Linked DNA regions of Azospira inquinata. The protein of the gene in region 3 binds, or shares a complex with, the protein of the main gene of each other region. Links are inferred from orthologs where the notes say so. Each region holds a gene or a part of one and is shown on either strand. Other genes may lie near its edges.

Region 1 (7,158 bases), 1.5 Mb from region 3 along the record:
GTATTTACCCGTCGGACGACGGTCATACATGTTGTAGAAGGTCGCCACTTCCATGGCCGCCATAGGGGGCATGGAGAGATAGTTGGCCACGAACTCAATGGTTTCGTCCGCCAGCCAGCCCTTTTCTTCCTGGGCGATAGCCAAGGCCGCCATGATGGCGGATTGCTTTTGATCCGCAGGATATTTGGCTATCTCGCGATCAATCTTTTTCAAGGATTCAGGAGTCAGCATCAGCGGTCAATCTCGCCAAAAACGATGTCTTGCGTACCAATGATCGTGACCACGTCCGCGATCATGTGTCCCTTTGCCATCTCATCCATGGCGGCCAGATGGGGATATCCAGGCGCCCGAATCTTCATCCGGTAAGGCTTATTGGCCCCATCGGACACCAAGTAAATACCGAACTCGCCCTTAGGATGTTCTATAGCGGCGTAAACTTCGCCTTCCGGAACATGGATGCCTTCGGAGAACAGCTTGAAGTGGTGGATCAGCTCTTCCATGTTGGACTTCATGTCCTCACGATGGGGCGGCGCCACCTTGTGGTTTTCCGTAATTACCGGGCCGGAATTTTCACGCAGCCAAGCCACACACTGCTTAATGATTCGGTTGGACTGGCGCATTTCTTCCATACGCACCAGATAGCGGTCATAACAGTCCCCATTGACCCCCACCGGAATATCGAAATCCAGGCGGTCATAGACTTCATAGGGCTGTTTCTTACGCAAATCCCATTCAATACCAGACCCCCGTAACATGGCGCCGGAGAACCCCAATTGGAGAGCCCGCTCGGGAGAAACCACCCCCACATTAACCAGACGCTGCTTCCAAATCCGGTTATCCGTCAGCAGATTGGAGTATTCGTCCACATAAGCAGGGAAACGGTTGGTGAAATCTTCGATGAAATCCAGCAGAGAACCACTCCGGGACTCATTCAGCTTGCTTACCGTGGCCGCGCTCTTGAAGCGGCTCTCCACGTATTGGGGCATGCGGTCCGGCAGATCCCGATAGACACCACCCGGACGGTAATAGGCGGCGTGCATCCGGGCCCCGGAAACCGCCTCATAGGCATCCATCAGATCTTCCCGTTCCCGGAAAGCGTAGAGCATGACCGCCATGGCACCCACGTCCAGGGCATGAGCCCCGATCCAGAGCAGGTGGTTCAGCAGGCGGGTAATTTCGTCGTACATGACCCGGATGTACTGGGCACGAAGGGGAACTTCGATACCCAGCAGCCGTTCGATGGCCATACAGTAAGCGTGTTCATTGGCCATCATGGACACGTAGTCGAGCCGGTCCATGTAAGGCACGGACTGAACCCAGGTGCGGGTTTCCGCCAGCTTTTCCGTCGCCCGGTGCAACAAGCCGATATGGGGATCGGCCCGCTGGACCACTTCCCCGTCCAGCTCCAGCACCAGACGAAGTACGCCGTGAGCGGCCGGATGCTGAGGGCCAAAGTTAAGGGTGTAGTTTCTGATTTCAGCCATGTCAGACGTTCCCGTACTTCTCTTCCCGCACCACGCGGGGGGTGTTTTCCCGAGGCTCGATGGTCACGGGCTGATAGACGACCCGCCGTTGATCCGGGTCATAACGCATTTCCACGTTGCCAGAAATGGGAAAATCCTTGCGGAAGGGGTGACCGACAAAACCGTAATCGGTCAGCAGGCGGCGCAAATCCGTATGGCCGGAGAAAACGATACCGAAGAGGTCAAAGGCTTCCCGCTCAAACCAGTTGGCGGAATTCCAAATCCCGGTCACGGATGGCACAACCGGAAAATCGTCATTGTCGGCCAGCACCCGAAGGCGCAGACGCCAATTATGGGTCACGGACAGCAGACTGGAGACTACCGCAAAACGGCCAGCGGGCTTGGCTTCACCAGCGTACTGGGAATAATCCACGCCACAGAGGTCGATCAATTGCTCGAACTTCAGTTCGTCCCCATCCCGCAGCTGGAGGGCCACGGTTTCGTAATCGGCAAGGGCCACGTCCAAGGTCACCTCACCCAGCGCCACCTTGATATTACCGGCCTTGTCACCCAAGACGTTTTGCAGCTTCTCTACTAGGGCATCCAACTTGGACATAACAAGCCTCTAGGTCTAGCGAGCGATGGTGCTCGTACGTTTAATCTTGTTTTGCAACTGGACCAGGCCGTAAAGCAGGGCTTCGGCCGTGGGCGGACAGCCCGGCACATAGATATCCACTGGAACGATGCGGTCACAGCCCCGCACCACCGAGTAGGAATAGTGATAATAGCCACCGCCGTTGGCGCAGGAGCCCATGGAAACCACCCAACGGGGTTCGGGCATCTGGTCATAGACCTTGCGCAGGGCCGGAGCCATTTTGTTGGTCAGGGTACCGGCCACGATCATAACGTCGGACTGACGGGGACTGGGGCGGAAGATAATCCCGAACCGGTCCAAGTCGTAGCGGGAACACCCCGCATGCATCATTTCCACCGCACAGCACGCCAAACCGAAGGTCATCGGCCACAGCGAACCGGTACGAGCATAGTTGATCAGCTTGTCGGCAGTCGTGGTAATGAAACCTTCCTGCAGAACCCCATCAATGCCCATGACTTACTCCCACTCCAAGGCGCCCTTGATCCAGGCATAGAGGTAGCCGACCACCAAAACCGCCACGAATACCATCATTTCGGCAAAACCGAACCATTTGATGGAAGCCGTTTGAATGATTTCCTTGAAAATGGAAGCCCAAGGAAAGAGGAAGGCGATTTCCAGGTCGAACAGAATGAAGATGATGGCGATGAGGTAGTAGCGCACGTCAAACTTCATACGCGCATCTTCGAATGCCTCGAAGCCACACTCATAGGGAGAAAGTTTTTCCGGATCGGGGCGACTGGGAGCCAGCAGCCAACCAAAGAGGACCGGCAATACCCCGATGGCCACGCCAACCAGGATAAAGAGGAGAATCGGGAGGTAATTTTCCAACATCGTTGCTACATCCCTCAAAGTAACTAATTTTTCAGAGTCCTGAGCAGAACTCCAGACTTGGTGCCGACGACGAGACTCGAACTCGTACGACCTACGGTCACTACCCCCTCAAGATAGCGTGTCTACCAATTCCACCACGTCGGCACTACTTAGCTGATCGAAATTTCATCGACCAGACACCCCACAAGCCCCTTACCTGGGAATGTCTTTAGCTTTGCCCTCGACAGGCAAAGAAGAACTAGACGGCAGCACAGGCGCCACAGCATTATTATTAGTCGCTGCCTTCCCTGCGTTAGCCGGCGCGGATTGTACCGTTTCTTGCATCACCCCGCCAGTACTTTTCGGCTTATTGGCGGCAATGTAGGCAAGGGTCAAACTGGTAACAAAAAACACCGCAGCCAGGACACCGGTAGAACGGGACAGGAAGTTTGCCGAGCCAGTGGCACCAAACAGACTGCCCGAGCTACCGCCACCGAAAGCGGCCCCCATATCGGCCCCTTTGCCGTGCTGCATCAGCACCAACCCGATGATGGCCACCGCAGCCAGAAGATGGATCACCAAAACAATAGAAAACAGATAATTCATTTCACCTCATCTCCTGCTACCGCAGAGCAAATCGCCAAAAAATCGTTCACCACCAAAGAAGCGCCGCCCACCAGGGCGCCGTCCACATCCGGCATAGCGAAAAGCGCCGCCGCATTGTCCGGCTTGACGCTACCGCCATAAAGAATACGAATCTGCATCGCCTTTTCCGGCCCGGCCAGACGAGCCAGGGTACGCCGAATGGCTTGATGCACGTCTTGAGCCAACTCGGGCGTGGCTGCCCGGCCCGTACCGATGGCCCAGACAGGCTCATAGGCCAAAACCACTTCTTCAGCTTGGGACCAGTCCACCCAACTCACGCCGGCTTCTACCTGACGGGCCACCACCTGAATCCCGATACCGGATTCGTGCTCCGCCAGGGTTTCCCCGACGCACAGCACAGGAACCAGACCGAGTTCCACCGCCGCCGCCAACTTGGCCGCCACCACCGAATCCCCTTCAGCAAAAAGGGAGCGGCGCTCGGAATGACCCACTAGGACATAGCGACAGCCAAAATCTTGCAACATGGCACCGGCCACCTCCCCCGTATAAGCACCTACGGGAAACTGGCTGATGTTTTGTGCCCCCCAGCCGATGGGGGAATGACGCAACCGGGACTGGACGGTTCCCAGATAGGGAAAAGGAGGAAATACGGCCACATCGGCCGTCCCGGAAGACGACCAGCCAGCCACTAGGGCCTCGCAGGCAGTCTCCGCAAAAGCTACGGAGCCATTCATTTTCCAGTTTCCGGCTACGAGCTTACGGCGCATCGGGGCAGACAGTCCTTTGGGTTGGGGAGGCAGCATAAAACTTTTTGATTATAGCTGCTCCCTCCAGGCCGGGTCAATGCGACCCGTTGCCCCATCAGCCAAAGCGGCCGGTGATGTAGTCTTCGGTCTGCTTGGTTTTGGGCTTGATGAAAATCTGGTCCGTTTCACCAAACTCGATCAATTCCCCCAGATACATATAGGCGGTGAAGTCGGACACCCGGGCCGCCTGCTGCATATTGTGGGTCACGATGACGATGGTGAAATCCCCCTTCAGCTCGGACACCAGCTCTTCAATGTGCATGGTGGAAATGGGATCCAGGGCCGAGGTAGGCTCGTCCAGCAGAAGCACTTCCGGCTTAACCGCAATGCCCCGGGCAATGCACAGCCGCTGCTGCTGGCCACCGGACAGGCTGGTGCCACTCTGGTTCAGCTTGTCCTTCACTTCTTCCCACAGAGCCGCCTTTTTCAGGGCCCATTCCACCCGGTCATCCATTTCCGCCCGCCCCAGGCTTTCGTGCATGCGCACCCCGAAGGCGATGTTGTCGTAGATGGACATGGGGAACGGAGTGGGCTTCTGAAACACCATCCCCACCCGCTTCCGGAGATTATTCACATCCACCGAGGGGTCCAGGATGTTCTCCCCGTCGATAAGCAGATTCCCTTCCGCCCGCTGGCCCGGATACAGGTCATACATGCGGTTGATGGTACGCAACAGGGTGGATTTGCCGCAGCCGGACGGGCCGATGAAAGCGGTTACCCGACCGTGGTAAATCTCCAGGTTGATGGAGCGGAGCGCCTGATAGCCTCCGTAGTAGAAGTTGAAATCCTTGAATTGAATCTGAGTCTGCAAAGCAGCCGGGGCAATAGGTGCATTCATGGGAATCTCGATCAATAGCGGAAGTTATCGTTCAATGGCTTTGCGACGGAAAACGGAGCGGGCCACGATGTTGAGCGCCAGCACCCCCAGGGTAATGAGGAACACCCCGGCCCAGGCCAGACGCTGCCAATCCTCGAAGGGGCTCATGGCGAACTTGAAGATGGTCACCGGCAAACTGGCCATGGGCTTGAAGAGGTCGGAGGTCCAGAACTGGTTGGACAGAGCGGTAAACAGCAAGGGCGCCGTTTCCCCGGAGATCCGGGCCACCGCCAGGAGTATCCCGGTCATGACCCCGGCGATAGACGCCTTCAGGGTCACTTTCAGCACCACCCGCCACTTGGGCGCCCCCAGGGCGAAAGCCGCTTCCCGCAGGCTATTGGGCACCAGCTGCAGCATGTTTTCCGTCGTCCGCACCACCACCGGAATCACGATTAGGGCCAGGGAAAAGACCCCGGCCATGCCGGAAAAATTGCCCACCTGGGCCACATACACCTCGTAGACAAAAAGACCAATGATGATGGAAGGAGCAGACAGCAACACGTCATTGAGGAAGCGGGTGGTGTGCCCCAGCCAGGTCCGGCCGCCGTATTCCGCCAGATAGACCCCGGCCATAATGCCCACTGGCGTACCAATAGCGGTGGCCAGGGAAACCATGAGCAGACTCCCCACAATGGCGTTGAGCAAGCCCCCTTCGCTCCCCGGGGGCGGGGTCATTTCCGTGAAGAGGCTTAAGGAAAGCCCGGAAATCCCCAGTTCCAGGGTGGTCCATAAAATCCAGATGAGCCAGAAGAGGCCAAAAACCATGGCCACCATAGAAAGGCCGATAGCCAGGCGGTTGATCAGTTTGCGTCGAAAAGCGAGGGTCATGGCGTAAGCGCGTTTTCTTTGGGGAGAAAGGCCGGAGGCCACTGCATCCGCCGTATCGGAAAAGTCGGAAGACATGGACATTTCCTCAGGATTTAGCGCCTTCCTGCCGGGACAAGCGCAGGAGCAGCAGTTTGGAAAGGGAGAGCACGATGAAAGTGATCACGAACAGGATCAGCCCCAGCTCAATCAGGGAGGAGGTGTAGATGTCGGACTCCGCCTCGGCAAATTCATTGGCCAGGGCCGACGCAATACTGTTACCGGGCAGGAACAGGGAAAAGCCGTTAAAGAAATTCATGTTGCCGATCAGGAAGGTAACGGCCATGGTTTCCCCCAGCGCCCGTCCCAGGCCCAGCATAATGCCCCCCACCACCCCTACCTTGGTGTAGGGCAACACGATATTCCACACCACTTCCCAGGTGGTCGCCCCCAGGGCGTAGGAAGATTCCTTGAGGATAGACGGGGTGATTTCAAACACGTCCCGCATGACAGAGGCCACGAAGGGAATGATCATAATGGCCAGGATAATGCCCGCGCTGAGAATACCGATCCCCATGGCCGGGCCGGAAAACAGGGTCCCCAGGAGGGGAACCTTGCCCAGGGTGCTGGCCAGCACCGGCTGGACGTATTGGGAAAACACCGGAGCAAACACCAGCAGGCCCCACATGCCATAAACAATACTGGGAATCCCCGCCAGGAGTTCCACCGCCACCCCCAAGGGGCGACGTAGCCAGGTGGGCGCCAGTTCAGTCAAAAACATGGCGATACCGAAACTCACCGGCACCGCAATAACCAGGGCCACCAGAGAAGTCGCCAGGGTCCCGTAGATAGGAATCAGGGCCCCGAATTTCTCCATGGGGGGATTCCAGTCACCGGAAACCAGGAAGCCGAAACCGAAGCGATGGATAGACGGCCAAGCCCCGTAGGTCAGGGAGATCATGATCCCCACCAACATCAACAGGGTCAGCAGGGCGAAAAACCGGGTGAGATTGAAGAACACCCAGTCCCCCACATGGCGGCCGGGCAACATTCTGGCGATGAGTGATTTCATTTCGATACCAGGAAAAACCCGCACCCCGAATCAGGGTGCGGGTATTACTGCTACAGGAGAAACTT
Region 2 (7,490 bases), 200 kb from region 3 along the record:
GCGCCCCTCTTCTCTTATTCCCATGCCATGTTAAAGCAGCGTACCCTCAAATCCCTGATTCGCGCCTCCGGCGTCGGGCTCCATAGCGGCGTCCGGGTCAATGTGGTGCTGCGTCCGGCTGCACCGGACACGGGGATCGTGTTTCGCCGGGTAGATCTGGCGGAGCCCGTGGATCTTCGCGCTGATGCTTTGCTGGTGGGGGACACCCGCCTCTGCTCCTGCCTGGAGCAGCAAACCCCGGAAGGGTTGGTTAAGGTGGGGACCGTGGAACATTTGATGTCCGCCCTGGGGGGCTTGGGCATCGACAACGTCTATATCGATCTGGATGCGGCGGAAGTGCCCATTCTGGACGGTTCGGCGGCGCCTTTCGTTTTCCTGATTCAATCCGCCGGTATCGCCGAACAGGCGGCGGCGAAGAAATTTATCCGGATTACCCGGCCCGTGGAAGTGCGGGACGGGGACAAGTGGGCCCGTTTCGAGCCCTACGACGGCTATAAGCTGTCCTTTTCCATCATCTTCAACCACCCGGCCATCGACAAATCGGCCCAGTCCGTCACCATCGATTTCGCTGACCAGTCCTATCCTCGGGAAGTGGCCCGGGCCCGCACCTTCGGCTTCATGCAGGATGTGGAAATGCTGCGGGAAAATGGTCTGGCCCTGGGGGGCGGTCTGGAAAACGCCATCGTCCTGGACGAATACCGGGTGCTTAACGCGGACGGCCTGCGCTACGGGGATGAGTTCGTCAAACACAAGGTGCTGGACGCCATCGGTGACCTTTATCTCCTGGGCCATCCTCTGCTGGCGGCCTTTTCCGCCTACAAGTCCGGTCATGGCCTGAATAACCAGCTGGCCCGGCAACTGCTCAAGGAGCGGGATGCCTGGGAAATCGTTACCTTCGAGGATCAGGCAACGGCGCCCGCCGGTGTCCTGCGCTGGCTGGAATTGCCTGCCCAGGCGGCGTAAGTCCCTTGGGGGCGGCACGGGAGAAGCCATGTTGCTGCTGAGACTGTTGGGAATCCTGGTTTTGCTGGGAGTGGGCGCCGCCGTGGCGCTCTTTTTGTTTACCCGTAATTCCCGTTATCTGGACTGGGCCTGGCGTCTCTTCCGTTATGCCTTGATGGTGGCCCTGCTGGTGTTCGCCCTGTTGGTCCTGGAGCGCCTCCTGCCTATGCTTTGATGGCGGCCCGCTGTACCAGTTCTTCCAGGGCTCGGCGCAGGGAGGATTGCTCCGGCAGCCCATGGGCCAGATCGGTGAGCTGGGAACCGGCGCTCTGGGAAATGGGATGGACCTGGGGCGGGGGCGGCAGGGGCGTAGTAATTCGCCCTTGTACTTTCACCTTGACCTCACTACACTCGAACCCTCTTTTTGCAAACTCGCCAGCCAACGACCGGGTCATCTGGGACAATTTGGCGGCGATAGCGCCACTTTCGGCGTGAATCACCACAATTCCCTGCTTGATATTGGCAACCGTACTGCCCTGCCCGAGAAAGGCCGGCGCAAATTCCTGGTAGGCGCGCTGCGCCTGCAACACCTGCCATCCATGGGCGAGAACGCTGGCGGCCGCATTGCCGGTATTGAGGTATTTTTCAACTGGATGGTGCATCGATATCTTCTTGGAGGAGCGTCGTGCATATTATTCTCGTCTCCAATCGGCTGGCAACGGCCAAGAGCATTGTTTTAACCCCTACCCGTCTGGCTTTGGGGCTGGCGGTGCTGACCCTGGCTGTGGTGTTTTCCTCCCTGAGCCTGTCCTGGCTGGCCCTGCGCTATCAGGTGCCCGGCGCTCAGGCCTGGTTGGCTTCCGCCAGCCAAAGCCGGGAGGTGGATCGGGAAGGGGCCCTCAAGGGCAGCCTGAATGCCCTGGCCAAGCAGGTGGGCACGCTCCAGGCCCAGCTCCTGCACCTCAATACCCTGGGTCAGCATTTGACCACCCTGGCCGGTCTTAAACCCGGGGACCCGATCCGGACCACCCCCGTGCAGGCGCCCCTGGCCCTGATTAAGGGGGGGCAGGGCGGTCCCCTGGTGCTAGCCCGTACCCCGGCGCCCCTTTCTCCGGAAAGCCTGGCCCGCACCCTGTCCAGCCTGGAAGCCCAGGTCAGCGAGCAGACCCTGATGTTTCGGTATCTGGAGGATCGGCTCATGGATCGGCGTATCCGCCAGATTCTCTTGCCCTCCGCCCTGCCCATCCAGGCCAAGGGCATTGGCTCCCCCTTTGGCCGCCGGGTGGACCCCATTGCGGGGGTGGGGGCCATGCATGAAGGCATCGACTTTGTAGCCGACGTGGGCACCCCCGTGGCCGCCTCTGCCGGCGGGGTGGTGAAGGAGGCAGTGCATCACCCGGAATATGGCAATCTCATTGAGCTGGATCACGGCAACGGTTTCTCCACCCGCTATGCCCACCTGTCCAAAATCCTGGTGCGTCCCGGGCAGATGATCAACCGGGGGCAGGAAATCGCCCTGTCCGGGAATACGGGCCGGTCCACCGGGCCCCATCTGCACTTTGAGGTGCGTTATCAGGGGGCGGCCCAGAACCCGGCCAAATATCTGGATCTGGCGGCCCGCTACGGTATTCGGGTGGCCCGGCGTTAAGCCTGCCGGGCTTTCTGGACGCGGGCGTCCAGGGGGCGGCGTCCCGGGGAAGTGGCGGGGCGATGTGGGGCGGGTTGCCCATGATAGAATCCCTTTTTTTCTCCGCGACGCACGCCGTCCCCCACAATGATTTCCGGTCTCCTCAAAAAAATCTTTGGCAGTCGCAATGATCGGCTGGTCAAGCAGTACTTCCAGGTGGTGCAAAAGATCAACAGCCTGGAAGCGGGCATTTCCGCCCTCTCCGACACGGACCTAAAGGCCAAGACGGAGGAATTCAGACAGCGCTACGCCAAGGGCCAGAGCCTGGACGACCTGCTGCCGGAAGCCTTCGCTGTGGTACGGGAAGCGGGTAAGCGGGTGTTGGGCATGCGCCACTTCGATGTGCAGCTGATCGGGGGCATGGTGCTGCACCATGGCAAAATTTCCGAAATGCGCACCGGGGAAGGCAAAACCCTGGTGGCCACCCTGCCGTCCTACCTCAATGCCATCGCCGGCAAGGGGGTCCATGTCATCACGGTGAATGACTATCTGGCCCAGCGGGATGCGGAATGGATGGGGCGCCTGCATCGCTTCCTGGGACTCACCGTGGGGGTGAATCTGTCCCAGATGGACCACGATGCCAAGCAGGCTGCCTACGCCGCCGACATCACCTACGGTACCAACAACGAATTCGGCTTCGACTATCTGCGGGACAACATGGTCTACGCCGCCGAAGACCGGGTGCAGCGGGGCCTCAATTACGCCATCGTGGATGAGGTGGACTCCATCCTCATCGACGAAGCCCGGACCCCCCTGATTATTTCCGGCCAGGCCGAAGACCAGACCGAGTTTTATATCCGCCTCAATGAGGTGGCGCCCCAACTGGTGCGGGCTGAGAACGAGACTGCTCCCGGGGATTACTGGGTGGACGAAAAGGCCCACCAGGTCTATCTCACCGAGCAGGGCCATGAACACGTGGAAGAAATTCTGGTGGGCATGGGCATGCTCACCGAAGGCCGCAGCCTCTACGACGCCGCCCACATTGTCCTGGTGCACCACCTGAATGCCGCCCTCCGGGCCCACACCCTCTATCTGCGGGACCAGCAGTACGTGGTGCAGAACGGGGAAGTGATCATCGTGGACGAATTCACCGGCCGCTTGATGCCGGGTCGGCGCTGGTCCGACGGCCTGCATCAGGCCGTGGAAGCCAAGGAAGGGGTGAAAATCCAGCACGAGAACCAGACCCTGGCCTCCGTCACCTTCCAGAACTACTTCCGCATGTACGGCAAGCTGGCCGGCATGACCGGTACCGCCGACACGGAAGCTTACGAATTCATGGAAATCTACGGTCTGGAGACCGTGGTGATTCCGACCCATCGGCCGGTACAGCGGAAGGATTTGCAGGATCAGGTGTATCGCACGGCCCAGGAAAAGTACGCGGCCATTATCGCGGACATCCGGGAATGTTATGGCCGGGGCCAACCCGTGCTGGTGGGGACCACCTCCATCGAAAATTCCGAGCTCCTGTCCCAGCTGTTGGATAAGGAAAAGCTGCCCCACCAGGTGTTGAACGCCAAGCAGCATGCCCGGGAAGCGGACATCGTGGCGGAAGCTGGGCAGCCCGGGGTGATTACCATCGCCACCAACATGGCCGGTCGGGGCACGGACATCGTGCTGGGCGGCAATGTGGATAAGCAGGTGGCCCAGGTTCAGGCGGACGAAGCCCTCTCCGATGCAGAAAAGACCCAGCAGGTGGAGGCCATCAAGGCCGCCTGGCAAACCCGTCACGACCAGGTGTTGGCCGCTGGCGGTCTGCACATCATCGGCTCCGAACGCCACGAATCCCGGCGTATCGACAACCAGCTCCGGGGCCGGGCCGGGCGTCAGGGGGATCCGGGTTCTTCCCGCTTCTACCTGTCCCTGGACGACGCTCTGCTGCGTATTTTCGCCGGGGATCGGCTGAAAGCCATCATGGACCGGCTGAAGATGCCGGAAGGGGAAGCCATTGAGCATCCCCTGGTGAGCCGCTCCCTGGAATCCGCCCAGCGCAAGGTGGAAGCCCGCAACTTCGACATCCGCAAGCAATTGCTGGAATACGACAATGTGGCCAACGACCAGCGCAAGGTGATCTACGCCCAGCGTAACGAACTCCTGGAAACGGACGACATTTCCGAAACCATCACGGCCATGCGTCAGGGCGTGCTCTACGACATGTTCCGGGTCTATGTGCCGGAAAACAGCGTGGATGAGCAGTGGGATATCCCGGGCCTGGAAGCCGCTCTGGAATCCGAATTTCACCTCAAGGCCCCGGTAGGGGAATGGTTCAAGTCCGACACCAGCCTGAGCGACGAAGACCTGGCGCGGCGCCTCATCGAAACCGTGGAGAAGGAATACGGGGAAAAAATCGCCCAGGTGGCCGAGCCCGAGGTATTCCACAAGTTCGAGCGGGATCTGATGTTGCAGACCCTGGATTCCCAATGGCGGGAACATCTGGCCGCTCTGGACCATCTGCGCCAAGGCATCCACCTGCGGGGCTATGCTCAGAAAAATCCCAAGCAGGAATACAAGCGGGAAGCCTTCGAGCTGTTTGAAGCCTTGCTTAACAGCATCCGCTCCGAAGTGACCCGCCTGCTGCTCACCGTCCAGATCCGTTCCGTGGAAGAGGCGGACGAGGATGTGGAAGAAGAGACGGCTGCCGAACTGGCCAATCTCCAATTCGACCACCCGGAATTTGATGGGGAAGAGGCGGAAGAGGAAGCGGTCGAAGAAGGCGAAAAAGCCCAGGGACCGGCCCAGCGGGACGGCCTCAAGGTGGGCCGTAACGATCCCTGCCCCTGCGGTAGCGGCAAGAAATACAAGCATTGCCACGGCAAATTGAGCTGATCGCTCCGTTGCCCCTGTGATTCAAGGCGCCGCCCGCCCCACCGTCCGCCCCTTCCCCTGGGAATGGGCGGGCCCGGCGGGCGGCGTCTTTTTTCGTTGAAAAAGGAAAATCCATGACCGTCAATTACCAGACTCCTGCACCTGAAGCCCTCTATCCTGTGGCCGGCGTACGCTTGGGCGTTGCCCAGGCCGGCATCCGCAAGGTGGGGCGGCGGGACCTGACGGTCATCACCCTGGCGGAAGGGGCCACGGTGGCCGGGGTCTTCACCCAGAATCGTTTCTGCGCCGCGCCGGTCCAGCTCTGCCGCCAGCACCTGGCCGGCGGCCCGGGCATCCGGGCCCTGGTCATCAATACGGGCATTGCCAATGCGGGCACCGGGGAACCGGGGCGCCAGGCGGCGGAGCGGACTTGCGCTACCCTGGCCGGGCTCCTGGGCCTGTCCGGCGGTGCCCAGGTGCTGCCCTTTTCCACCGGGGTGATTCTGGAACCCCTGCCCGTGGAGCGCCTGGAAGGGGGCCTGCCGGCGGCTATTGCCGATCTGGCGGAAGCCAACTGGCACAGCGCTGCCCACGCCATCATGACCACGGATACGGTGGCCAAGGCCGCCAGCCGCCGCCTCACGGTGGGGGGCAAGACCCTGACCGTGACCGGCATGTCTAAAGGTTCGGGCATGATTCACCCCAATATGGCCACCATGCTGGGCTTTGTCGCCACCGACGCCGCCGTGCCCCAGGCCCTGCTGGACGGCCTGGTGAAGGAGGCGGCGGACCACTCCTTCAACTGCATTACGGTGGATGGGGATACCTCCACCAATGACTCCTTCATTCTCATGGCCTCCGGCCAGGGGGAACTGAAAATTGCCGGGGCCGCCGATCCGGCCTGGGCGGAGTTGCGTCAGGCGGTCATCGCCGTGGCGGAAGAACTGGCCCAGGCCATGGTGCGGGATGGGGAAGGAGCCTCCAAATTCATCACCATCCAGGTGGAAGGGGGCAAGACCCGGGCAGAATGCCGTCGGGTGGCCTACGCCATCGCCCATTCCCCCCTGGTGAAAACCGCCTTCTTTGCTTCCGACCCCAATCTGGGGCGGATTCTGGCGGCCATCGGCTACGCCGGGATCGACGATCTGGACGTGGATCAAATCCGGGTCTGGCTGGGCAGTGGCAAGGATCAGGTGCTGGTGGCGGAACTGGGCGGCCGGGCCGCCAGCTACACGGAACAGGACGGCCAGCGCATCATGGCCAATGGGGAAATCGATGTCCGGGTGGATTTGGCTCGGGGTGAGGCGGAAAGCCGGGTTTATACCTGCGATCTGTCCCACGACTACGTGACCATTAACGCGGATTACCGGAGTTAATCCTTGCTCCCGGGCTTTGATGCCCGGGCCGAGGGATAAAAAAGGGGAGCCGGCTGGCTCCCCTTTTCTTTTTGCCGGTTTTTCCTAGGGCAGGGCCGGGATGGTGAATTTAGGCATTTCCCCGGTGAGGCTGTGGAGGAAGGCCACCAAGTCGTCCACCTCATTGGGTTTCAGATCGGTTTTCAGCATTTCCTTGCCCATGATTTTCACCGCTTCATCTAGCTTCCAGACGGAGCCGTTGTTGAAGTAGGGGTAGGTGAGGGCCACGTTGCGCAGGGTCTGGGTACGGAAGGCGTGCTTGTCGCTGTCCTTCTTGGTGACCAGATAACGCCCCTCGTCCGTGGAGCCGGGCACCTTAATGGCGTGGAATTGGCCATCGGTGAAGTTGGGACCGCTATGGCAGCCGACGCAGCCCTTTTCCACGAAATACTTCATGCCCTGCTTCTGCTGCAGGCTGAGCGCCTGTTCATCCCCCGCCAGATAGCGGTCGAAGGGGGAATGGGGGGTGATCAGGGTGCGCTCGAAGGCGGCGATGGCCTTGGCCAGGTTTTCTGCCGTAATCGGGTCCTTTTCCGCGAAGGATTCGCTAAAGCGCTTCTGGTACTCGGGGAAGCTCTTCAGGGTGGCTACCGCCTTTTCCAGTGTGGTGTTGTGTTCCACCGCCGCTTGCAGGGGGCCCAGGG
Region 3 (7,138 bases):
CACGCCCATAACGAGGGCAACGAAGCCAAATCCGGCGACCTGGTGGAAATTGAGGAGATTCGTCCTCTTTCCCGCACCAAGTCCTGGAAGGTGTCCAAGCTGCTGGAAAAAGCGCGGATCATCTAAAAATAGTGCTTGCATTATGGCGGGGTATTGGTTAATATCCTGCCTCCTCTTCGGGGGCCCGCGTCGTCGGGCCCCCGCGTTTTAATCCTCCCCCTACGGGGTCCAAGACTAACCGCACTTGTGCGGGAAAGTTGGAGCGAAAAATGATTCAGATGCAGACTATTCTGGATGTGGCCGACAATACCGGCGCGCGTTCAGTGATGTGTATCAAGGTCCTTGGTGGCTCCAAGCGTCGCTATGCCGGCGTTGGTGACATTATCAAGGTATCCGTTAAGGATGCGGCTCCTCGTGGGCGCGTCAAGAAGGGCGACGTCTATAACGCGGTGGTTGTGCGTACCGCCAAGGGTGTGCGTCGGGCTGACGGTTCTTTGATCAAGTTCGATAACAATGCGGCGGTTCTGCTGAACACCAAGCTGGAACCCATTGGCACCCGGATCTTCGGGCCGGTTACGCGGGAACTGCGTAACGAACGGTTCATGAAGATTGTGTCGCTTGCGCCTGAAGTTCTGTAAGGAGCGAAGATGGAAAAGATTCGCAAGGGTGACGAAGTAATCGTCATTGCAGGCAAAGACAAAGGCAAGCGCGGTACCGTTCTGCGTCGGGTGGATGAAGACCATCTGGTAGTGGAAGGGGTTAACCGCGTGAAAAAGCATGTGCGCCCCAATCCTGTGAAGGGCGTGACCGGCGGTATCGTTGAAAGGGATATGGCGATCCATATCTCCAACGTGGCCCTCGTTAATCCTGCTACCGGTAAGGCGGAGCGGGTTGGCTTTAAGCTGCTGGAAGACGGCAAGAAAGTGCGCGTCTTCAAGTCCAGCGGTCAAACCGTGGAGGCTTAAGGAATCATGGCGCGTTTGTTTGATTTTTACAAAGAAACCGTGGTGCCCGGGCTGATCAAGCAGTTCGGCTACAAATCCATCATGGAAGTGCCTCGCATCACCAAGGTCACCCTGAACATGGGTGTGGGTGAAGCGGTCCAGGACAAAAAGGTTCTGGAAAACGCTGTGGGCGACATGGTCAAAATCGCCGGGCAAAAGCCTGTGGTGACCAAGTCCCGCAAGTCCATCGCTGGTTTCAAGATTCGTCAAGGTTATCCCATCGGCTGCATGGTGACCCTGCGTGGCCCCCGCATGTTCGAATTCCTGGATCGTCTGGTTTCCGTGGCTCTGCCCCGGGTGCGCGACTTCCGTGGGATTTCTGGCAAGGGCTTCGACGGTCGCGGCAACTACAACGTGGGCGTCAAAGAACAGATCATTTTCCCGGAAATCGAGTACGACAAGATCGATGCGCTGCGGGGGATGAACATCAGCATCACCACTACTGCTAAGACGGACGAAGAAGCTCGGGCCCTGCTTGTTGCTTTCAAGTTCCCGTTCAAGAACTGAGGCGATCATGGCAAAACTGTCTTTGATTAATCGGGATGAAAAACGTCGTAAGACTGTGGCTAAGTTCGCCAAAAAGCGGGCTGAGCTCCAGGCTGTTATCGATGACCAAGCGCTGAGCGATGCGGATCGGTTCCAGGCTCGCCTGAAGTTGCAACAACTGCCGCGTAACTCGAGCCCGTCTCGTCTGCGTAATCGTTGCCAAGTAACGGGTCGTCCTCGCGGCGTGTTCCGGAAGTTTGGCTTGTGCCGGAACAAGCTCCGGGAAATTGCCTTCCGGGGAGAAATTCCCGGTTTGACCAAGGCTAGCTGGTAAGCGGGAGGTTATAGGAATGGCAATGAGTGATCCTATCGCGGATATGCTGACCCGTATCCGTAATGCCCAGCAAGCCGAAAAGGCTAACGTTGCGATGCCTTCTTCCAAGGTGAAGGTCGCGATCGCTGGGGTATTGAAGGACGAAGGCTACATCGACGACTTCGCAGTTCGTGAAGTGGAAGGTAAGCCGACGTTGGAACTGGTGCTGAAGTACTATGCCGGTCGTCCGGTTATCGAACGCATCGAACGTATTTCCCGTCCCGGGCTGCGCGTCTACAAGGGCAGCCAGGATATTCCCCGTGTGATGAACGGTCTGGGTGTGGCTATCGTTTCCACCCCCAAGGGCGTCATGACTGACCGCAAGGCTCGTACCCAGAACGTGGGCGGCGAAGTCCTCTGCATCGTGGCCTAAGGGGGGAATATGTCTCGCGTAGGTAAGAATCCCATCGCCCTGCCGAAAGGCGTCGAGGTTTCCGTCGGTGATGAAATCACCGTCAAGGGCCCTCTGGGCGTTTTGAAGATGAAAGCCGTGCCCGCTGTTGCGGTGCAAACCGAAGGTGAACAACTGGTTTGCAGCCTGGCGGGGGATTATCCCAACGCCGATGCGCTGTGGGGTACGGTGCGCGCCAACTTGAACAATATGGTTCAAGGCGTTTCCAAGGGCTTCGAACGTAAGCTGACCCTGGTTGGGGTGGGCTATCGTGCTCAAGCTCAAGGCGATGCGCTGAATTTGACGCTCGGCTTCTCCCACCCCGTGGTCCATAAGATGCCCGCCGGCATCAAGGTGGAAACCCCTTCCCAAACGGAAGTGGTCATCAAGGGTGTGGATAAGCAATTGGTCGGCCAGGTTGCTGCGGAGATTCGTTCTTACCGCAGTCCCGAACCCTATAAGGGTAAGGGCGTCCGTTATTCGGACGAAGTGGTCATCATCAAGGAAACCAAGAAGAAGTAGGTGGGTAAATGATCGACAAGAAGCAGGCGCGTTTGCGCAGAGCCCGCAAAACCCGGGCCAAAATTGCCGAGCTGAAGGCCGTGCGCTTGTGTGTGCATCGCACCAACAGCCATATTTACGCCCAGGTTATTTCCGCCTGCGGCTCCAAGGTGCTGGCTGCTGCCTCCACCGTGGAACCCGAAGTGCGCAAGGAAATGGCCAACGGTGGCAACGTGAACGCGGCCGAGCGCATTGGCGCCCTGATCGCCGAGCGTGCCAAACAGGCGGGCGTGGAACAGGTTTCGTTCGATCGCTCCGGTTTCCAATACCACGGCCGAGTCAAGGCGCTTGCCGAAGCGGCCCGTGCTGGCGGCCTCAAGTTCTGATCGGGCTGTTAAATTCGAGGTAAGACATGGCTAAACCGCAAACCAAGAAAACGCAGCAGTCCGACGAACGGGACGATGGTCTGCGCGAAAAGATGGTCTCCATCAACCGGGTCACCAAAGTTGTTAAGGGTGGCCGGATTCTGGGCTTCGCTGCCCTGACCGTGGTTGGTGATGGAGACGGTGGCATCGGCATGGGCAAGGGCAAGTCCCGCGAAGTGCCCGTGGCGGTCCAAAAAGCGATGGACGAAGCTCGCCGTAAGCTGGTGAAAGTGAGCCTGAAGAACGGCACGCTGCAACACGCTGTGGTGGGTAAGCATGGTTCTTCTTCCGTTCTGATGATGCCGGCTCCTGATGGTACCGGGATCATTGCCGGTGGCGCCATGCGTGCAGTGTTCGAAGTGATGGGTGTGACCAACGTGGTGGCAAAAGCCCACGGTTCCACCAATCCTTACAACATTGTTCGCGCTACTCTGAACGGTCTGAAGGCCATGAATACGCCTTCCGAAGTTGCTGCCAAGCGTGGCAAGTCCGTTGAAGAAATCCTGGGGTAAGAACTATGGCTGACAAAAAGATCAAAGTGACGCTGGTGAAGAGCGTCATTGGCACCAAACAGGACCATCGTGCTACCGTGAAGGGCCTGGGCTTGCGTCGCCTGAATTCTTCTTCCGAGTTGATTGATACCCCGGCCGTGCGCGGGATGATCAACAAGGTTTCTTACCTGTTGAAGGTGGAGAACTAAGATGCAGTTAAATACCATCAAACCCGCGGAGGGGGCGACCCACTCCAAGCGTCGCGTGGGTCGGGGCATTGGCTCCGGCCTCGGCAAGACCTGCGGTCGTGGTCACAAGGGGCAAAAGTCCCGTGCCGGTGGTTACCACAAGGTCGGTTTCGAAGGCGGTCAAATGCCTTTGTATCGCCGTCTGCCGAAGCGTGGCTTCTTCTCTTTCACCAACGCCCGTAACGTGCAAGTTTGCTTGTCCGAAATCCAGGCGCTGCCCGTGGAAGAAATCGATCTGCTGGTGCTGAAGCAAGCGAACGTGATTCCCGCGAACGCTCTCTCCGCCAAGGTTATCCTGTCCGGGGAAATCTCCCGCAAGGTGGTCTTGAAGGGTGTGGGCGCGACCAAGGGTGCCAAGGCAGCCATTGAAGCTGCCGGTGGCAACGTTGCCGAGTAATTAGTTTTACGTGAGATAGGATTCGATTTTGGCTACCAATAGCAATCTCAACGCAAATAGCGGGAAGTTCGGCGACCTCAAACGTCGTTTGTTTTTCCTTTTGGGCGCGTTGGTGGTTTATCGGATCGGCGCTCACATCCCTGTGCCTGGAATTGATCCCGCCGTATTGGCGGATCTTTTCCAGACCCAGCAGGGCGGCATCCTGGGCATGTTCAACATGTTCTCTGGTGGTGCCTTGAAGCGGTTCACTCTGTTTGCCTTGGGGATCATGCCTTACATTTCGGCATCGATCATCATGCAGCTCATGACCATCGCCTCCCCCCAGCTTGAAGCGCTGAAAAAAGAAGGGGAAGCCGGTCGTCGCAAGATTACTCAGTACACGCGCTACGGTACCGTGGCGCTGTCTTTCTTCCAGGCATTGGGCATAGCCATGATGCTGGAAGGCCAGCCTAGTCTGGTTTTGGACCCCGGCTTTATGTTCCGCCTGACCACGGTGACTACCCTGGTCACGGGCACCATGTTCTTGATGTGGCTGGGTGAGCAGATCACCGAACGGGGTCTGGGCAACGGTATTTCCATTATCATCTTTGGTGGTATCGCCGCTGGTCTGCCCAACGCCATTGGCGGTTTGCTGGAATTGGTGCGCACCGGTGCCATGCATCCGGTGACGGCTATTTTCATCACCGCCCTGGTATTCCTGGTTACGGCATTCGTTGTTTTCGTGGAACGGGGCCAACGCAAGATTCTGGTGAATTACGCCAAGCGCCAGGTGGGCAACAAGATTTACGGTGGTCAGAGTTCCCATCTGCCCCTGAAGTTGAATATGTCCGGGGTGATCCCGCCCATCTTCGCTTCCAGTATCATACTGTTCCCCGCTACCGTGGCTGGCTGGTTTGGTTCTAGTGATTCCATGCACTGGCTCAAGGACATCGCCGCCACCCTGTCGCCGGGGCAGCCGATTTACGTGCTGCTTTACGCTGCGGCCATTGTTTTCTTCTGCTTCTTTTATACCGCCCTGGTGTTCAATTCCAAGGAAACCGCGGATAACCTGAAGAAGAGCGGTGCCTTCGTTCCCGGTATTCGTCCTGGGGAACAAACGGCTCGTTACATTGACAAGATTTTGATGCGTTTGACCCTGGTGGGCGCGGCCTACATCACCATCGTCTGCTTGCTGCCGGAATTTTTGATCCTGAAGTGGAACGTGCCGTTCTACTTTGGTGGGACTTCTCTGCTGATTATTGTGGTTGTGACCATGGATTTCATGGCTCAAGTACAGGCTTACATTATGTCCCACCAGTACGAAAGTCTGCTGAAGAAAGCCAATTTCAAAGGTGGTGGGTTTCCCTTAGCCAAGTAGGATTCCTTCGACGCTACTCGGATCATGGCGAAAGAAGATCTGATTGAAATGCAAGGGGAGGTGGTCGAGAACCTCCCCAACGCGACTTTTCGTGTCAAGTTAGAAAACGGACACATGGTGTTAGGTTTTATTTCCGGAAAAATGCGGATGCATTACATCCGTATCCTTCCGGGGGACAAGGTAACGGTGCAACTGACGCCCTACGACCTGTCCCGGGCCCGGATCGTTTTCCGGGTCAAGTAAGCAAGTCTCTACGCAGTTGGATGTAATTGGGTTAATGGCTGGCTGCGCCAGGCGCCCGGTATTTAGGAGCAAATCATGAAAGTGCTGGCATCTGTCAAGAAAATCTGCCGCAATTGCAAGATCATTCGGCGCCACGGCGTGGTTCGCGTAATTTGCAGCGATCCCCGTCACAAACAGCGCCAAGGCTAAGTCCCTGGTGGTGTTTTCGGGTTGAATTTGAAGTTAATTCAACAGTATAATCACAAGTTTCGCATCTTCGGGGTGACTCAATGGCCCGTATCGCTGGGGTAAATATTCCCAACCATCAACATACCGAGATCGCTTTGACCGCGATTTTCGGTGTTGGACGTTCCCGTGCGCAGAAAATCTGCGACGTTGCGGGCGTTCAGCGTTCTACCAAAGTTAAAGACCTGACCGACGCCGAAATGGAACGGCTTCGCGAAGAGGTCGCCAAGTTCTCCGTGGAAGGCGATCTGCGTCGTGAAGTTACCATGAGCATTAAGCGGCTCATGGATTTGGGCTGCTACCGTGGTCTGCGTCACCGTAAGGGGCTTCCCGTCCGCGGGCAACGCACCCGGACCAATGCCCGTACCCGGAAGGGTCCGCGCAAGGCCATCCAAAAGGGTAAATAAAAGGATAGGAAATGGCTAAGACTGCTGCCAAAGTACGGAAAAAAGTAAAAAAGAATGTGGCCGAAGGTATCGCCCACATTCATGCTTCTTTCAATAACACCATCATCACCATCACCGACCGGCAAGGCAATGCTCTGTCTTGGGCGACTTCTGGTGGTGCCGGTTTTAAGGGCTCCCGTAAGTCCACTCCCTTTGCTGCCCAGGTGGCCGCTGAAGCTGCCGGTAAGGCCGCTCAAGAATGCGGAGTGAAGAACTTGGAAGTCCGGATCAAGGGCCCTGGCCCTGGCCGCGAATCCGCCGTTCGTGCCCTGAATGCTCTGGGTATGAAGATCACTGCCATCTCCGACGTGACGCCCATTCCTCACAATGGTTGCCGTCCCCCGAAGAAGCGTCGTATCTAATAGGAGTTTAACGTGGCTCGTAATCTCGATCCTAAGTGCCGTCAGTGCCGCCGGGAAGGCGAAAAGCTGTTCCTGAAGGGCGAAAAGTGCTTTACGGACAAGTGCTCCGTTGAACGTCGGTCCTACGCCCCTGGGCAACATGGTCAAAAGTCCGGCCAACGGCTTTCCGACTATGGCGTTCACCTGCGC

What was found.
Region 1: secY (region 3) and secG share a complex: the UniProt entries of both Escherichia coli proteins name them as parts of the sec protein translocase complex. The link is inferred for Azospira inquinata from one-to-one orthologs.
Region 2: the proteins of secY (region 3) and secA are in contact, whole or in part, in a crystal structure (PDB 3DIN), measured with the Thermotoga maritima proteins. The link is inferred for Azospira inquinata from one-to-one orthologs. Residues at the interface, in WP_004081795.1 of Thermotoga maritima: Glu108, Gly109, Glu110, Glu111, Ala236, Glu237, Arg238, Arg239, Ile240, Thr241, Ile242, Gln243, Tyr244, Ala245, Arg246, Arg247, Val248, Thr249, Gly250, Arg251, Arg252, Val253, Tyr254, Gly256, Ala257, Ser258, Thr259, Tyr260, Leu261, Pro262; in WP_004082002.1 of Thermotoga maritima: Glu261, Ala262, Arg263, Lys300, Ala301, Arg302, Thr303, Ile304, Ile305, Leu323, Tyr324, Asp325, Pro326, Val329, Ser330, Tyr333, Ile336, Lys340, Phe345, Val349, Glu363, Phe364, Tyr374, Ser375, Gly376, Gly377, Glu393, Ile395, Thr482, Ser483.

The regions. Positions count from the first base shown.
Region 1 is NZ_CP064782.1:2,654,972-2,662,129, reverse strand. Bases 1,839-4,808 are described here. They hold secG (preprotein translocase subunit SecG), read right to left. Parts: upstream 3,535-4,808; coding sequence 3,142-3,534; downstream 1,839-3,141. Other genes in these bases: pstB (phosphate ABC transporter ATP-binding protein PstB), read right to left, coding at 4,396-4,808; tpiA (triose-phosphate isomerase), read right to left, coding at 3,531-4,268; Azoinq_RS12170 (NADH-quinone oxidoreductase subunit A), read right to left, coding at 2,575-2,949; Azoinq_RS12175 (NuoB/complex I 20 kDa subunit family protein), read right to left, coding at 2,095-2,571; Azoinq_RS12180 (NADH-quinone oxidoreductase subunit C), read right to left, coding at 1,839-2,079. Also shown: NADH-quinone oxidoreductase subunit NuoE, read right to left, coding at 1-231; Azoinq_RS12185 (NADH-quinone oxidoreductase subunit D), read right to left, coding at 231-1,484; more of Azoinq_RS12180, read right to left, coding at 1,486-1,838; more of pstB, read right to left, coding at 4,809-5,178; phosphate ABC transporter permease PstA, read right to left, coding at 5,203-6,120; phosphate ABC transporter permease PstC, read right to left, coding at 6,131-7,093; phosphate ABC transporter substrate-binding protein PstS, read right to left, coding at 7,157-7,158. UniProt on the Escherichia coli protein: Subunit of the protein translocation channel SecYEG. Overexpression of some hybrid proteins has been thought to jam the protein secretion apparatus resulting in cell death; while this may be true it also results in FtsH-mediated degradation of SecY.
Region 2 is NZ_CP064782.1:946,252-953,741, reverse strand. Bases 2,351-5,652 are described here. They hold secA (preprotein translocase subunit SecA), read left to right. Parts: upstream 2,351-2,716; coding sequence 2,717-5,452; downstream 5,453-5,652. Other genes in these bases: argJ (bifunctional glutamate N-acetyltransferase/amino-acid acetyltransferase ArgJ), read left to right, coding at 5,566-5,652; Azoinq_RS04180 (M23 family metallopeptidase), read left to right, coding at 2,351-2,590. Also shown: lpxC (UDP-3-O-acyl-N-acetylglucosamine deacetylase), read left to right, coding at 28-963; Azoinq_RS04190 (hypothetical protein), read left to right, coding at 992-1,177; Azoinq_RS04185 (DciA family protein), read right to left, coding at 1,167-1,604; more of Azoinq_RS04180, read left to right, coding at 1,628-2,350; more of argJ, read left to right, coding at 5,653-6,807; Azoinq_RS04165 (cytochrome-c peroxidase), read right to left, coding at 6,892-7,490. UniProt on the Escherichia coli protein: Required for protein export, interacts with the SecYEG preprotein conducting channel.
Region 3 is NZ_CP064782.1:1,151,407-1,158,544, reverse strand. The notes cover bases 3,559-6,508. They hold secY (preprotein translocase subunit SecY), read left to right. Parts: upstream 3,559-4,344; coding sequence 4,345-5,673; downstream 5,674-6,508. Other genes in these bases: rpsM (30S ribosomal protein S13), read left to right, coding at 6,186-6,508; rpmJ (50S ribosomal protein L36), read left to right, coding at 5,992-6,105; infA (translation initiation factor IF-1), read left to right, coding at 5,698-5,916; rplO (50S ribosomal protein L15), read left to right, coding at 3,882-4,316; rpmD (50S ribosomal protein L30), read left to right, coding at 3,698-3,880. Outside these bases: rpsQ (30S ribosomal protein S17), read left to right, coding at 1-126; rplN (50S ribosomal protein L14), read left to right, coding at 270-638; rplX (50S ribosomal protein L24), read left to right, coding at 648-965; rplE (50S ribosomal protein L5), read left to right, coding at 972-1,511; rpsN (30S ribosomal protein S14), read left to right, coding at 1,519-1,824; rpsH (30S ribosomal protein S8), read left to right, coding at 1,841-2,236; rplF (50S ribosomal protein L6), read left to right, coding at 2,246-2,776; rplR (50S ribosomal protein L18), read left to right, coding at 2,788-3,141; more of rpsE, read left to right, coding at 3,168-3,558; more of rpsM, read left to right, coding at 6,509-6,548; rpsK (30S ribosomal protein S11), read left to right, coding at 6,560-6,949; rpsD (30S ribosomal protein S4), read left to right, coding at 6,962-7,138. UniProt on the Escherichia coli protein: The central subunit of the protein translocation channel SecYEG. Consists of two halves formed by TMs 1-5 and 6-10.